3 regions of the Ruegeria sp. D1(2025) genome follow, and region 1 is predicted to be linked to each of the others. Evidence: riboswitches for the same ligand, from Rfam matches in the RefSeq annotation. Region 1 holds a riboswitch; each other region holds the start of a gene.
The links. Region 1 has a riboswitch for cobalamin ahead of ACR1XU_RS13950 (hypothetical protein). Riboswitches for the same ligand answer to the same signal wherever they lie in the genome.

Region 1 (4,264 bases):
GACGCCTAAATACGAAGGGTGACTGCGTGACACAAGGGGCATGGGCATCCTCCTGTATTCCAGGCAGATGTTCAGTCCTCTTCGAACGGGTCCCATTCGTCTTCGACCTCGGGCAGAGCCTCGGTTTCGACCTTGGCGGCGCGCTGTTCCGGGGTTTCGATCCGTTTGATGCGCGCCTTGGGAAACTGCATGAGTACCGCCTGAACCAGCGGGTGCTGCTCGGCCTGTGACCTTAGCGCGAGGTCGGCCGCATCGCGGATCTCGGCGATCGTGGCGGCTTCGCCATCTGCCACGATGGATACGGCCCACCGATTGCCTGTCCAGCGCTGCAGCGCCGTACCCAGCCGTTGGGCAAGGTCTGTCGGGGCATGATCGGTCGGTGTAAATTCGATCCGGCCCGGTGAGTAGGACATCAGCCGCACACCGTTTTCGACCTCGACCAGCAGCTTTACGTCCCGGTTTGTCCGGATCAGTTCGACCACATGTTCGAAGGTCGGATAGCGCGCCAGAGCAGTTTGGACGTCCTGTGCCAGGGCCGCAGTCGGCGCGCCGGCGGGACCGTGTGGAGCGGAAACGTAGGAAGACCTTGCCGATGCCTGAGGTTGTACCGGGGCGTGCGAGGGTACGGCCATGCCTCCACCGGGGCCTCCGTTCGGCGTGGGTGGAGGTGCGTCCTGCAAACGTTTGATCAGTTCTTCCGGGCTTGGCAGGTCGGCCACATGGGTCAACCGAATGACGGCCATTTCCGCTGCCATCATGGCGTTTGGTGCGGCTGAGACCTCTTCGAGCGCTTTCAGCAGCATTTGCCACATGCGGGTCAGGACACGCATCGGCAGGGCTTCGGCCATTTGCTGTCCGCGTGCGCGTTCGTCGGGCGAAACGGTCGGGTCCTCGGCGGCGTCTGGCGTGATTTTGACCACGGACACCCAATGGGTGATTTCGGCCAGATCGCGCAGCACGGCTAGCGGGTCGGCGCCCTCGGCGTACTGAGCGCTTAGCTCTGTCAGAGCCCCCGCCGCGTCGCCGCGCAGGATCATGTCCATCAGGTCCAGGACGCGGCCCCGGTCCGCCAGACCCAACATCGCCCGGACCTGATCGGCACTGGTTTCCCCGGCCCCGTGCGAGATCGCCTGATCCAGCAGCGAAGTTGCATCACGCGCCGAACCCTCGGCCGCCCGGGTGATCAGCGCCAGTGCGTCCTCTGCGATCTGAGCGCCCTCGGCGGTGGCGATCTTGTTCAGAAGACCGATCATGTCCTCGGGTTCGATCCGGCGCAGGTCGAAGCGTTGGCAGCGCGACAGGACCGTCACCGGAACCTTGCGGATTTCGGTGGTCGCGAAGATGAATTTCACATGTTCGGGCGGTTCCTCAAGCGTCTTGAGCAGCGCGTTGAACGCGCTGGTCGAAAGCATGTGAACCTCGTCGATGATATAGATCTTGTAGCGTGCGCTGGCGGCACGATAGCGGACGCTGTCTATGATCTCGCGGATGTCGTTGACGCCGGTGCGGCTGGCGGCGTCCATCTCCATCACGTCGACATGGCGGCCTTCCATGATCGCCACGCAATGTTCGCATTGGCCGCAGGGTTCGGTCGTCGGTTTGCCGTCGCCATCGGGGCCGATGCAGTTCATGCCCTTGGCGATGATCCGCGCCGTCGTCGTTTTGCCGGTGCCGCGGATGCCGGTCATGATGAAGGCCTGCGCGATCCGGTCTGCCTCGAACGCGTTTTTCAGGGTGCGCACCATGGCATCCTGACCAACCAGGTCGGCAAAGGTTTCCGGGCGGTATTTGCGGGCAAGAACCTGATAAGCGGGGCTTGGCGTGTCGGTCATTTCTGCTCTGTCGGATTCGTATCAGAAGTGCAGCGTAGAGTGCGCCGCCGCCTGCGTCCACAGCCGGTTCGCGAAATTCATTTGGGAATGCTTCGGGATGCGCGTAAAAATGAAGGTGAAAGCATTTTTGACCGGATTCTTGTGCGTAACGATTAAGGAGGGCGCGTTGCATGTCTCAGATGATTATTCATGCGCTGCAGGTCGGAGGAGGTACTCTGGCCCTGACATCAATGCCGGGACGTGGGGGTAATTATGCCCAGGACCTGAATGCGATTTCCGACTGGAAACCAGGTCTTGTCATTTCAATGACGACCGAAGTCGAGATGCTGCAGGACGGCGCGCGTGACTTCGGAACCGACATTCAGGCGCGCGCCTGCCGCTGGGTCCATCTGCCGGTCGAAGATTTCGGTGCACCCCCCGACGCCGTGACCGCGCGCTGGCCCGATGTAAGCGCGGCCGTCCGCCATGCCCTGTCAGGGGGCGGGCGCATTCTGGTGCATTGCCGGGGCGGCTGTGGCCGGTCCGGAATGGTGGTGTTGCGCCTGATGGTCGAATGCGGCGAGCAACCGGGTGCAGCCCTGAAACGGTTGAGGGCGGTGCGGCCCTGTGCGGTTGAAACAGATGCACAACTGGCATGGGCCACGCAATTGATTCCGGCCAGCGCGGACCCGTAGCTTAGGCCGACAAATGTCCGGCCTGGGCCGCCACTTGGCGACCTGCCAGGGCCGAAGCTTCAAGCATGGCGCAGGGCGGGTCCGACAGAATTGCGGACGGCAGCGCACGGAACTCTGCGCAGAACATCATGTCTGCATAATCCTCCAACCTGTCGCCCGGAGTTTCCTCATTCGTTCCGCAAAACACCCGGATTTTGTCTGGCCGCGCGTGGAACCGGGCCATGCACCCTTCGGGGCAATGGGCAAGCTCGCTGCTGCCTTCAATGGCGAATTGCGGGGTTGCGGCCGGGCCGGCGCTTGCCACGGCGCGCGTCAGAGCCCGCGCCATTTGCGCCAGTGCCGGACAGGGTTTGCCGGTGCGCTGGCACACAGTGGCAGAAAATTCGTGTGTCCTTGTCTTCCAGATCATAATGCGCCCTCCGCGCGCGGCGCGGGGCAAGGATCAGGTGTGACGGGGCTATGCCATCAGGACCTGCCCGGACACCCCGCCCGAGTTTCGGTTTCAGTATCGATGGCAGGTCTCCTGACTTGCGGGTCATCGCTTTGCCGACCTTCCCAGCCTTTCGGCCAGTGGTGTTTCGGCATTGCTCACCGCTTACAGTTGCGGGGGCAGTCTCGGCCTTGGTTCCTTCCGGCAATGCCAGACAGAACCGCACCGTGTTCCCTTTTCATCCCGGCCCGTTAAAGGGCGCGGAAACCATCTCCTCATCGCTAGCGGTTGCCGGGTCCCCGAGTCAAGCGCATTGCGCGGGCCGAGGCATTTGGTCCGATGCGTGGTCGGGAAAGCGGACGTTTGGTCATGTTTGCACCGGGTTGACTTGAGCGGGCGACTGGCCTGACAGATAGGTGAACTGAACTGTTCAGTTGAGAGCGGAGCATGATATGTTGGACATACAGGAACAGGTCTTGACCGAAGACATACGATTTCCCTCCGGGACGGCTATGCTGTCGGGTCGCCTGTACCTGCCTGTTGCAGCGCCTGATATCGTAGTTGTTCTGAACAGCGCGACCGGCGTTCCCCAGGACTATTATCAGCATTTTGCCCGGTGGCTGGCGGAAGAGCAGGGCATTGCCTGTCTGACCTATGATTACCGCGATTTCGGAAAATCGTTATCGGGGCGTCTGAAGGATTCGCGTGTCACCATGTCCGATTGGGCGCTGATCGATATTCCCGCGGCCCGGGCCGAGATGCGACGGCGATTCCCAAGTGCGCGGCAGTGGACCATTGGTCATTCGCTGGGGGGTATGCTTGAGCCATTGCAATCGGATGTGGATCAGATCGACCGGATGATTTGTGTGTGTTCAGGCCTGGTTACGTTGTCGGATCATCCCTGGCCCTACAGGGGGCTGGCCGGAATCTTCTGGTACGGGCATGCGCCTTTTGCAGTTCATGTGCTGGGGTATCTGCCCGGCAAGGCCATTGGGTTTGGTTCGGACCTGCCGTCAAAGGTCTACTGGCAATGGCGAAAATGGTGCACCTCGCCGAACAGCTATCTGCCTGAAATTGGCCAAAGCCTGCCCGCAGCGACCTGGCCGCGGGCCGGTGGTCCGGTTGACCTGTTTGCGATTTCGGACGACCAGATGGTGCCTGAAAATGCGGTCTGGAGGCTGGCCGAGCTATACGGCCCGGACGCCAACCGTCATGTGCTTGAACCAAAGGATTTCGGGCTGAAATCCATTGGCCACATTGGTGTTTTTGCGCGCAAAAACAAAGCGGTCTGGCCGAGGCTGATCGAGTCTGCGGAGCAGCAAGTCCGT
Region 2 (4,264 bases), on a different contig from region 1:
CCATCGTTCCGACCAGAACCATCAGCGCAAGGATGACCGCGTTGGCCGTCAGTGCAATCTCGACAGCTTTCCAAAGGCCCTGCCAACTGGCCGGAAAGCCAAAAACCGTGAACATCGCGTCACCGGGCATTGAGAATGGCAGCAACACCAGCATGAAGATGATGAAGCTGTCCATCATGGCCATACGCTTGAGGGTCCGGCCGACTGGCAAGCGTGACATCACCAGTAACCCAAGCGAGACGGACAAAGCGCCGATCAGCGCCGGAATGCTGTTGAGGGCAACCGTGACGATGGCAAAGATGCAGGCCAAAACGATGCGCATACGGGGATCGTAGTCTCCGATCATCCCGAAATGGGCGGCTTTGCCTGCCTCGGCCAGTGTTTTGGCCTGTGGTTCCAGCGCATGTGCCATCAGGTGGCCATCTTTTTTCGCGCGGCCAGGTAAAAGCCGATGCCGAACAGACCAATGATATAGCCAATACCACCCAAGATGTTCTGCAGATCATTGTGCTCGCGGTAGGCGGCGATCTCGCGCCGCAGTGGGCGGGTTTCGTCGCGCACCGCTTTGGCGATGGCGGCGCGTTCCTCATCCGAGAGCGAGGCCACAGTCACCGCTGCCGCGCCATCCGCAGATGCAACCGGCGTGGCTGTTTCAGAAAGCTCGGCTTCGACCCCCATGATTTCTGCCACTTCGTCGGCCGACATGGCAACTTCGGCGACGTGCCCTGCACCCAGATCTGCCTTGAATGTATGAGTCACCGCTCTGGTCGGGCTGTAGAGAAAGAAACCGTCCGTATCGGTTACTGTGCGTCCCAGTTCAGAGCCGTCGGGGCCATAGACGATGACCTCCTGGTCTGCGGCCATATCGCCATTGGAAAACCCCAGCTCGCCTTCGATTGCGTCGCCTGCCGGAAAAACGCCTGCAATAACCTTATGCGCAAGAGCCGGGAGCGGGGCGAGAGCAAGCGTACAAACAAGGATCAACTGTTTCATGTGGACGCAACCTTTACAAAAAGTTCCGGTTTGACCTTGCGGGCCAGAAGAACGGCAAAACCTGTCAGCACGGCCTCGATAGCCATGACGGGAATGTGGGCGAAAAAGACAAGCTTGGCAGCGGGCAGGAACTCATCGCCGGACAGCGCCAGCGAGACCGCGACAAAAGCCGTCGTGGCGGCGATCGAAAACGCACCGCCGATGCCGCCCCAGATCGCCCCCTGAACAGGCGAGCCACGTGCGATCAGACGACCAAAGATCATCCAGGTCAACACCGCCGGAAGGGCGATATTCACCGTGTTGATCCCCAGCACGGTCAATCCGCCAAAACCGAAGAACACGGCTTGCAGCAGCAAGCCGACAAAAAGGGCCGGAAAGGCGGCCCAGCCGAGCAGAAGCCCGGCCAGACCGTTCAGAATCAAATGCACAGACGACGGGCCAATCGGCACATGGATCAGCGAGGCGACAAAAAAGCTGGCCGACAACACGCCCGCCGTGGGAATGCGATCCAGATCCAGCGATTTCAGGCCCAATGCGATCCCGCCAGCCGCGGCGACCGCACCGCCGATCACGACAGGGTTTGAAAGGGCTCCGTCGACGACGTGCATTCAGGCTTACTCCAGATCCCAGGCGCGGATCCAGATGACCGCATCCTGGCTCAGCTCTTTGCCTTCATGCTCGGTTTCCGGACCCACGCCCAAAGCGGCGAAGCCCCAGTACCCGGCTTTTGGCACACCAAAAGTGAAATATCCGTTGTCATCCGAAATCGCGACCAACGCGCCGCCCGGCAATGGGGACACGGTGGCGTCCTTCGCGCCGGTGCCGGTCATGTCCGGTGCTGCGGCGATGTACTCGATTTCGATTTCTGCGCCGGCGACGGGCTGTCCCTCGCTCAACACGCGACCGGTAAAGGTTGACCCGGCGATGATGTTGTAAGGTTTGTTCAGCGGCAGAATCTCGGTGGCCAGCCCCTGCGGCTGATCCCAGTCGGTCGGCAGTTCGTTTCGGTTGAGGTAAGCCTTGGTGATTTGCTGGATATAGATATCCTCTGATTCTTCGTAGTAAGGCGCAGGAACTGTAACCACCACATAGTCACCCGAGCGTTTAACCTGAATCGAGCCCAGGAACGCTTTGGCGATGTTGTCCGGTCCTTCAAAAGTGGTTTCTTCCAGCGTATCCATCAGATCGGTTTTTTCACCGTTGTGGATTACAAAGAATTCTTCCGGTCTTTCCAGGGTCATCACGTGACCAGCTTCAAACGGGTGCCAGAAAACCAGTTTGACCGGAACGTCACCGGGGCGTTCGATCATCGTGTCGTCGGTATATTCCAGCAGGAAATGGGCCTGCGCCAATGCAGGCATCGCCAAAGCAGCCGTTGCAGCCACCAGCAGTTTTTTCACAAATCGAGTCCTTCTCACGTCGCGCCTTCCCCGGCACAATTCTGCTTTGACGATGGGGAACGCGAAGCCATCTGCCTTGTCGGGCAAACAGATCCGGCGCACACCCCGTCGCCGATGATGAACGCCCCTTCCAAGGGCGCATGTTCGGCAGGTCTCCTGACTTGCGGGTCAAAGCGCTAAACTAACCTTCCCGGGATACCCCAGTGGCATTATCAGCCGCGCTCGCCGCCTACAGTTGCGGGGGCAGTTGCAGAGTTGGCGAAATGTGCCGCACTGCATTCCCTATTGCTTCCGAGGATGTCCCCGGAACCGAACATGGCCCGTTCATGCCAGAATATGTAAGACACGGTCAACAATTGATTGCGGCGTTGCATGGGCCATTTGCGAAATCAGAAATTGCATGTTCGCGCTTGCTACGCGGTTTGGTATGCGCCACCGCGAGTGTGTGTATTTTCTTAGATATCTTTCCGCGTTCAATAGTCGTCGGTTCAGTTCGCGGACTTGAGATTTTTAGGCCTGAAACTGCGGGCGTTGACTCGCGTTTAAAATTGAACTCGCCGCAAATATGTAGGGTCGCTCCGATGCACAAAAGGTCCGACCGGCCCAGCGCTCGATGCAGAAGCAGAGTTGTTGTATTTGCCGCCGTGTTCACGCTACCATCGGGCAAAACAACAGTGCAGGTGCCTCGTGACCACAGAAACAAAACGCCCGCTTACCCTTCGCGATGTCTCGGAAGCGTCGGGGGTATCCGAAATGACGGTCAGCAGGGTCCTGCGCAATCGGGGTGATGTATCAGATGCGACCCGAACACGGGTTCTGGCCGCCGCAAAAGAGCTGGGATACGTGCCCAACAAAATTGCGGGTGCGCTGGCATCCAGCCGGGTCAATCTGGTCGCTGTCATCATCCCGTCACTGTCCAACATGGTCTTCCCCGAGGTCCTGACCGGCATCAATCAGGTGCTGGAAGACACCGAATTGCAGCCAGTGGTCGGCGTGACCGATTATTTGCCGGAAAAAGAGGAAAAGGTCCTTTACGAGATGCTCTCGTGGCGGCCTTCGGGCGTGATCATCGCGGGTCTGGAACACACGGAAGCGGCCCGGGCGATGCTGGATTCCGCGGGCATTCCGGTGGTCGAAATCATGGATACCGACGGCAAACCAGTGGATGCGATGGTCGGCATTTCGCACCGCCGTGCCGGCCGCGAAATGGCGCAGGCCATACTGAAGGCCGGATACCAGCATATCGGTTTCATGGGGACCAAGATGCCTTTGGACCACCGCGCGCGCAAACGATTCGAAGGCTTTACCGAGGTTCTGGGCAAACACGGGATCGAGATCGAGGACCGCGAGTTCTACTCGGGCGGGTCGGCACTGGCCAAGGGGCGCGAGATGACGCAGGCGATGCTGGAACGGTCGCCGGAACTGGATTTTCTGTATTATTCCAATGATATGATCGGCGCTGGCGGGCTGTTGTACCTGCTGGATCAGGGGATAGACATCCCTGGTCAAATCGGGCTGGCAGGGTTCAACAATGTCGAACTGCTGCAAGGTCTGCCTCGCAAACTGGCAACCATGGATGCCTGCCGGCTGGAAATTGGCCGTCAGGCCGCAGGGATCATCGCGGCACAGCTGGCCGACCCGGAAGCCGAGATTGAAACCCGCGTGACACTGACGCCAAAAATCAGCTACGGCGACACACTGAAGCGGCGTTAGAGTCTTGGCACTGCCGAAACTGGACAACCGGACAGCCCGTGCGGCGTTCATGGATCGTCACTTGCTGTCCGAAACCCCGTCGGGCAGCGCAAAGGGCGCGGATCTTCTGGACCTGATCCGACGGCTTGGTTTTGTTCAGTTGGACAGTATCAACACCG
Region 3 (4,264 bases), on a different contig from region 1:
CGTCAAGCGGAGAGGTTCCCGACGCGCCTTTGCCGGAGAAGGACGTGGCATTGATGATCGCCGAAGGTTCCAGTGCAACGATGTTTCGGCGCATCCAATCGGCGGCGGCGGGTGCTTTGAGAGAAGGGGCGAACATGCCCATTGCCTCGAACCCACGCGCACGCAGGCTGTGGATCAGGGCGGCGACCGGGGCGGTGTCGGCGGAGGTCAGGTAGGCGCGATAGAAAGTGACGATGATGCGTTTCGCATCGTTCGTAAATGCGGCTTCGACCGGGGTTACGCCGCGGACAGGGCACCAAACACCGCATTCGGGAAGGGTTTTGGCCCCCAACACCGGTCCGGCGTAAAGCCCCGCCGCCAAGGCCATCTGCGCCAAAGCGGCCTGCGCCGCGACCTCGCCGCCGGTGTCGCACAGATGTGCCAGCCGCCGCAGGGTCGAGACGGGCAGGGTGGAATAGTCGTCCAGCCGGGTATCCTCGCGCCCGTCGGCGGGCAGAACCGCCAGCGCGATGCCTTTGGCCTGCGCCAGCGCAAGAACCTGCTGCAGCCCGTAGGACCAGTAAGGCACCCCACCAATCAGGCGGATCAGGATACCTTTTGCACCGTCAAGCGTCTGTTCCACATATGTGTCAACGGACAGAGGGTGCTTCAGCGCCGTCAGATTGGCCAACCGCATCGTCGGCATTCGCCCTTCCGGCCCACCGCCGCGATGCCAGCCTGCCGCGAAAGCACCGAGATCGCTGTCCGAAAAGGACAACATCACCAGATCCGCCGGGCTCTGGCCCAGATCGGTCGGGGTCTCGGTTTCTTCAAGCCCGTGGCTTTCGCGGAAGACGACGTGCATGGCTTACTCGGCGGCCTCGGTCACACCCACGAGGATATCCCGGATTTCGGCCTCTTTGATGTCGTCGTGCTCGGCAATGACCACAAGACGCGAGCGGCGCTCCTCGCCGGGTTCCCAGGGGCGGTCGTACTGATGACGCACCCGGGCACCGACAGCCTGAACCAGCAGACGCATCGGTTTGCCGGCAACTGCCGCATACCCCTTGACGCGCAGGATGTTCAGTTCCCTGGCCAGACGTTCGATCTTGGCAACCAGATCGAGTGGGTCACTTTGCTCCGGCAGTTCGACGATGATGCTTTCGAAATCGTCATGTTCGTGGTCGTGGTGACCGTCGTGATGCGACGGACGCGCGTCCATGTCATCCTCGGCTGCAGCTTCCAGACCGAGCACGACGCGGACGTCTACGACGCCTTCGGCAACCTCTACGACGGGCAGCCGGCGCGGGGCCTCAGCTGCGATGACCTCTTTGGCTTTGGCAACACCCGCTGGCCCGGCCAGATCGGGCTTGGTCAGCAGGATGATATCGGCGCAGGATATCTGATCCTCGAACACCTCGGACAGAGGCGTTTCGTGGTCGATCGAGTCATCGGCCAGACGCTGGGCGTCCACGGCTTCGACATTCGGAGCGAAGCGACCTGCCGCGACCGCCTCGGCATCGGCCAGAGCGATCACGCCGTCCACAGTGATTTTCGAGCGGATATCGGGCCAGTCAAAGGCTTTCAGCAGCGGCTTGGGCAGGGCGAGGCCGGAGGTTTCGATCAGAATGTGATCGGGGCGCGGGTCCAGCGCCATCAACGCCTCGATGGTCGGAATGAAATCATCGGCCACGGTGCAGCAGATGCAGCCGTTTGCCAGTTCCATGATGTTCTCTGCCGGACAATCGGGAATGGCGCAGGATTTCAGAATATCGCCATCGACGCCCACGTCGCCGAATTCATTGACCACGACCGCCAGACGTTTGCCCTGCGGGTTCTGCATCAGGTGCTTGACCAGCGTTGTCTTCCCCGAGCCCAGAAAGCCGGTGATCACAGTGACGGGTAATTTCTCAAGAGTGCTCATTTCAGGGCTCCAATCGGGGGAATGCGGGAGGCGCAGTTTTTGCGGAAATGTTCGGGGCGCTCGCGCCATTTGACCAAGCCGTCCTCGGTCGCCAGATATTTGGTCGCACCGTCGACAATGACGTCAACGTGTTCGGCTTCGTTCAGGTTCTCATAGACAAAGGTCCAGCGACCCGGTCCACCGCGCAGCACGATCGAGCAGCCCTGATCGCAGTTCGACAGGCATTCGACGGGTTTCAGCGTGATGCCTTCGGGCAGGTCGGCCTGTTGCAGCGCTTTGTGCAGCAATGTGCCGGGGCGTTTTTCATCATCCTCGACGGGCAGTCCACGGCGGCACGTGGTACAGACCAGCAACTCGACTGGTGCGGTCTCGGTCATGTCTCTCATCCCCCCAAATCCTCTTCGCGGGGGACGGGGTTTCATGCGGGCCACGCGTCTGCACATGGACCCGACACCGGAACACCCCGCCCGGTTTCTTCTTCGGGTGCTGGCAGGTCTCCCGGCTTGCGGATGTCAGAGGCTTGCTCTGGCAGATGTCCCGCCTTCCCGGCCTTTCGGCCAGTGGCTATGGGCACCCTCTCCGGTCACGGTCGCGGGGGCGGCTGCGTTTGACGGAAAAACCGCTGACGCATTCCCTTTTCATCCATCCAGGGATGGACACCAACGGGTCGGACATGCGGCACAGGCGGGGGACTTGTCAAGCTTCAGGATGCGCGGCTTTGCCGCCGGAAGGAAAAAGCGACCTGAGGTGGTCACTCAGCGGCATCGCCGGGCGCTTGCTGCGCCGGAAAACCTGCGTGATTGAGGGGGTCCGTCTGATCTTCGCTGGCTTTGGAAGGGGTCGGCGGGACCCGGACGGGCGGGGCAGATTCGGCTTCAGAGCGACTGGGGCAGGCCGTGTGTGGACGTTGCGGCGACCAATCGACCGTCATCTCCGAGCATCGCTAAACCGAGGGATTGGGGTTTCGTTGATTAAGTAACCGCCGTTCCGACCGGCTCGAGATACTCCATTTCAGTATTCGCGCAAGACCCGGCAAAAACGACCGCTTCGAGATCAAATCTGATGGCCGTCTTGCCGTGCACAGAGTAGCCAGAATTTTTGCAAAATTATGCCTCAAACTGTCCTTAGCGGGCGTCGGCGAACAGAATATGCCAGGAAACAAAAAATGAAAAAGTTAGCAGCTTTTCTTGTGTTCTTACCCGTCGCTGCAGTTGCGGAAGACCGGGCGTTCGAGTGTGAAGCGCCGGATGCAAAATATCCGGAAATGGCGGCCAAGCTGGTCAAATACGAAGGCCAGAACAAAGGGCATATTACCATTGGTGATATCGACAATAAGGCTGAGGTGTATCCCGGCCTCGACACCCTGACTTACCTGTATATCGGTGACGGCTTTACCCTGAATTACAACGTGAATCTCAAGACTGGCACGTTTGACTATTCGGCTTCGGGCAGCAAATCCGGATGGGGCAAAGGCAGCTGCAAGGAAGTTGTGGCCCAGTAATTCGCTAATGCCCGATCTGCGGGTTGGGCCTTTCGGTTGCCGAGAAAAGTACTTGCCTGGTTCCGTCCGGAGGCCAATGTAGTTGGCCGAGGACGGAACCCGGTAATAAGCGGCCGATCCGGTATGTGTCCAAGCCATTTGGGCGGCGTGCCAACCAATCAAAGCTTTTGATCAGCAAGGTTCGGCACGCCCCGAACACGCGGGCGCTATTGATCTGCCGGCGCTGAAGGTATTCGCGTTGGACCAGATATCCCGCGCCACGCGCCATGTTCCGTCATCTTCGAGATGGTAGATATTGATGCCATGGCCGGTGGAAACAGTGGCAGGGCCCGGGTCACGCGGAACATCGGTGGCGGTAAACTCATAACGCTCAAACGCCCAGTCCGCCGCCACAACAAATTCCAGCGATTGCTTTTTCCAACTGGTGTGAACGGCGTCGAAATACCCGCGCACCCAGGGCCCGACCTTGGCTTTGCCTTCCATGACAGGCGCGCCAGGAGCGATGAAGACCACGTCATCAGTGACCGTCTCAAGGAATTGATCCAGTTTGTTCGAGTTGATCGCTGCAAGATACGCTACGTGTGCGGCTTGCGGAGTCTCGGCTTTGGTGTCGGGCAGCGCCGGTGCCGCGATGGCCAACCCTATTCCAGTAAAAAGCATGTTTATCCTGATAGTCATATCGGCCTCCAAGCATTTGCGGCGATTGGACCTTGCCGGTTGTTCAAACCCGCCTGTCAACGCAAAACGCATTGCAGGACGATCGCATTGCAACGCAATTCGACAGGCTTTTAGGGCAATCGCAATTTCAGATAGCTACACCACTGATTGTTCAACTCGTATCGGGTGTATTTCTCGACAAT

Region 2: linked by a shared signal. The riboswitch ahead of ACR1XU_RS10810 (DUF4198 domain-containing protein) and the one ahead of ACR1XU_RS13950 (hypothetical protein) in region 1 are both predicted to bind cobalamin.
Region 3: linked by a shared signal. The riboswitch ahead of ACR1XU_RS19545 (DUF1636 domain-containing protein) and the one ahead of ACR1XU_RS13950 (hypothetical protein) in region 1 are both predicted to bind cobalamin.

Annotation. Positions count from the first base shown of each region.
Region 1 is NZ_JBQFPO010000005.1:169,983-174,246, forward strand. It holds gene ACR1XU_RS13940 (DNA polymerase III subunit gamma/tau) at 72-1,832, opposite strand; gene ACR1XU_RS13945 (phosphatase domain-containing protein) at 2,003-2,506, shown strand; gene ACR1XU_RS13950 (hypothetical protein) at 2,508-2,915, opposite strand; cobalamin riboswitch at 3,003-3,223, opposite strand; gene ACR1XU_RS13955 (alpha/beta hydrolase family protein) at 3,389-4,264, shown strand, end outside.
Region 2 is NZ_JBQFPO010000003.1:285,530-289,793, reverse strand. It holds gene cbiQ (cobalt ECF transporter T component CbiQ) at 1-412, opposite strand, end outside; gene ACR1XU_RS10820 (cobalt ABC transporter permease) at 412-993, opposite strand; gene cbiM (cobalt transporter CbiM) at 990-1,601, opposite strand; gene ACR1XU_RS10810 (DUF4198 domain-containing protein) at 1,608-2,393, opposite strand; cobalamin riboswitch at 2,523-2,722, opposite strand; gene ACR1XU_RS10805 (LacI family DNA-binding transcriptional regulator) at 3,081-4,106, shown strand; gene ACR1XU_RS10800 (winged helix-turn-helix domain-containing protein) at 4,111-4,264, shown strand, end outside.
Region 3 is NZ_JBQFPO010000011.1:32,455-36,718, reverse strand. It holds gene cobN (cobaltochelatase subunit CobN) at 1-844, opposite strand, end outside; gene cobW (cobalamin biosynthesis protein CobW) at 848-1,903, opposite strand; gene ACR1XU_RS19545 (DUF1636 domain-containing protein) at 1,900-2,280, opposite strand; cobalamin riboswitch at 2,375-2,582, opposite strand; gene ACR1XU_RS19540 (hypothetical protein) at 3,069-3,404, shown strand; gene ACR1XU_RS19535 (YybH family protein) at 3,576-4,082, opposite strand.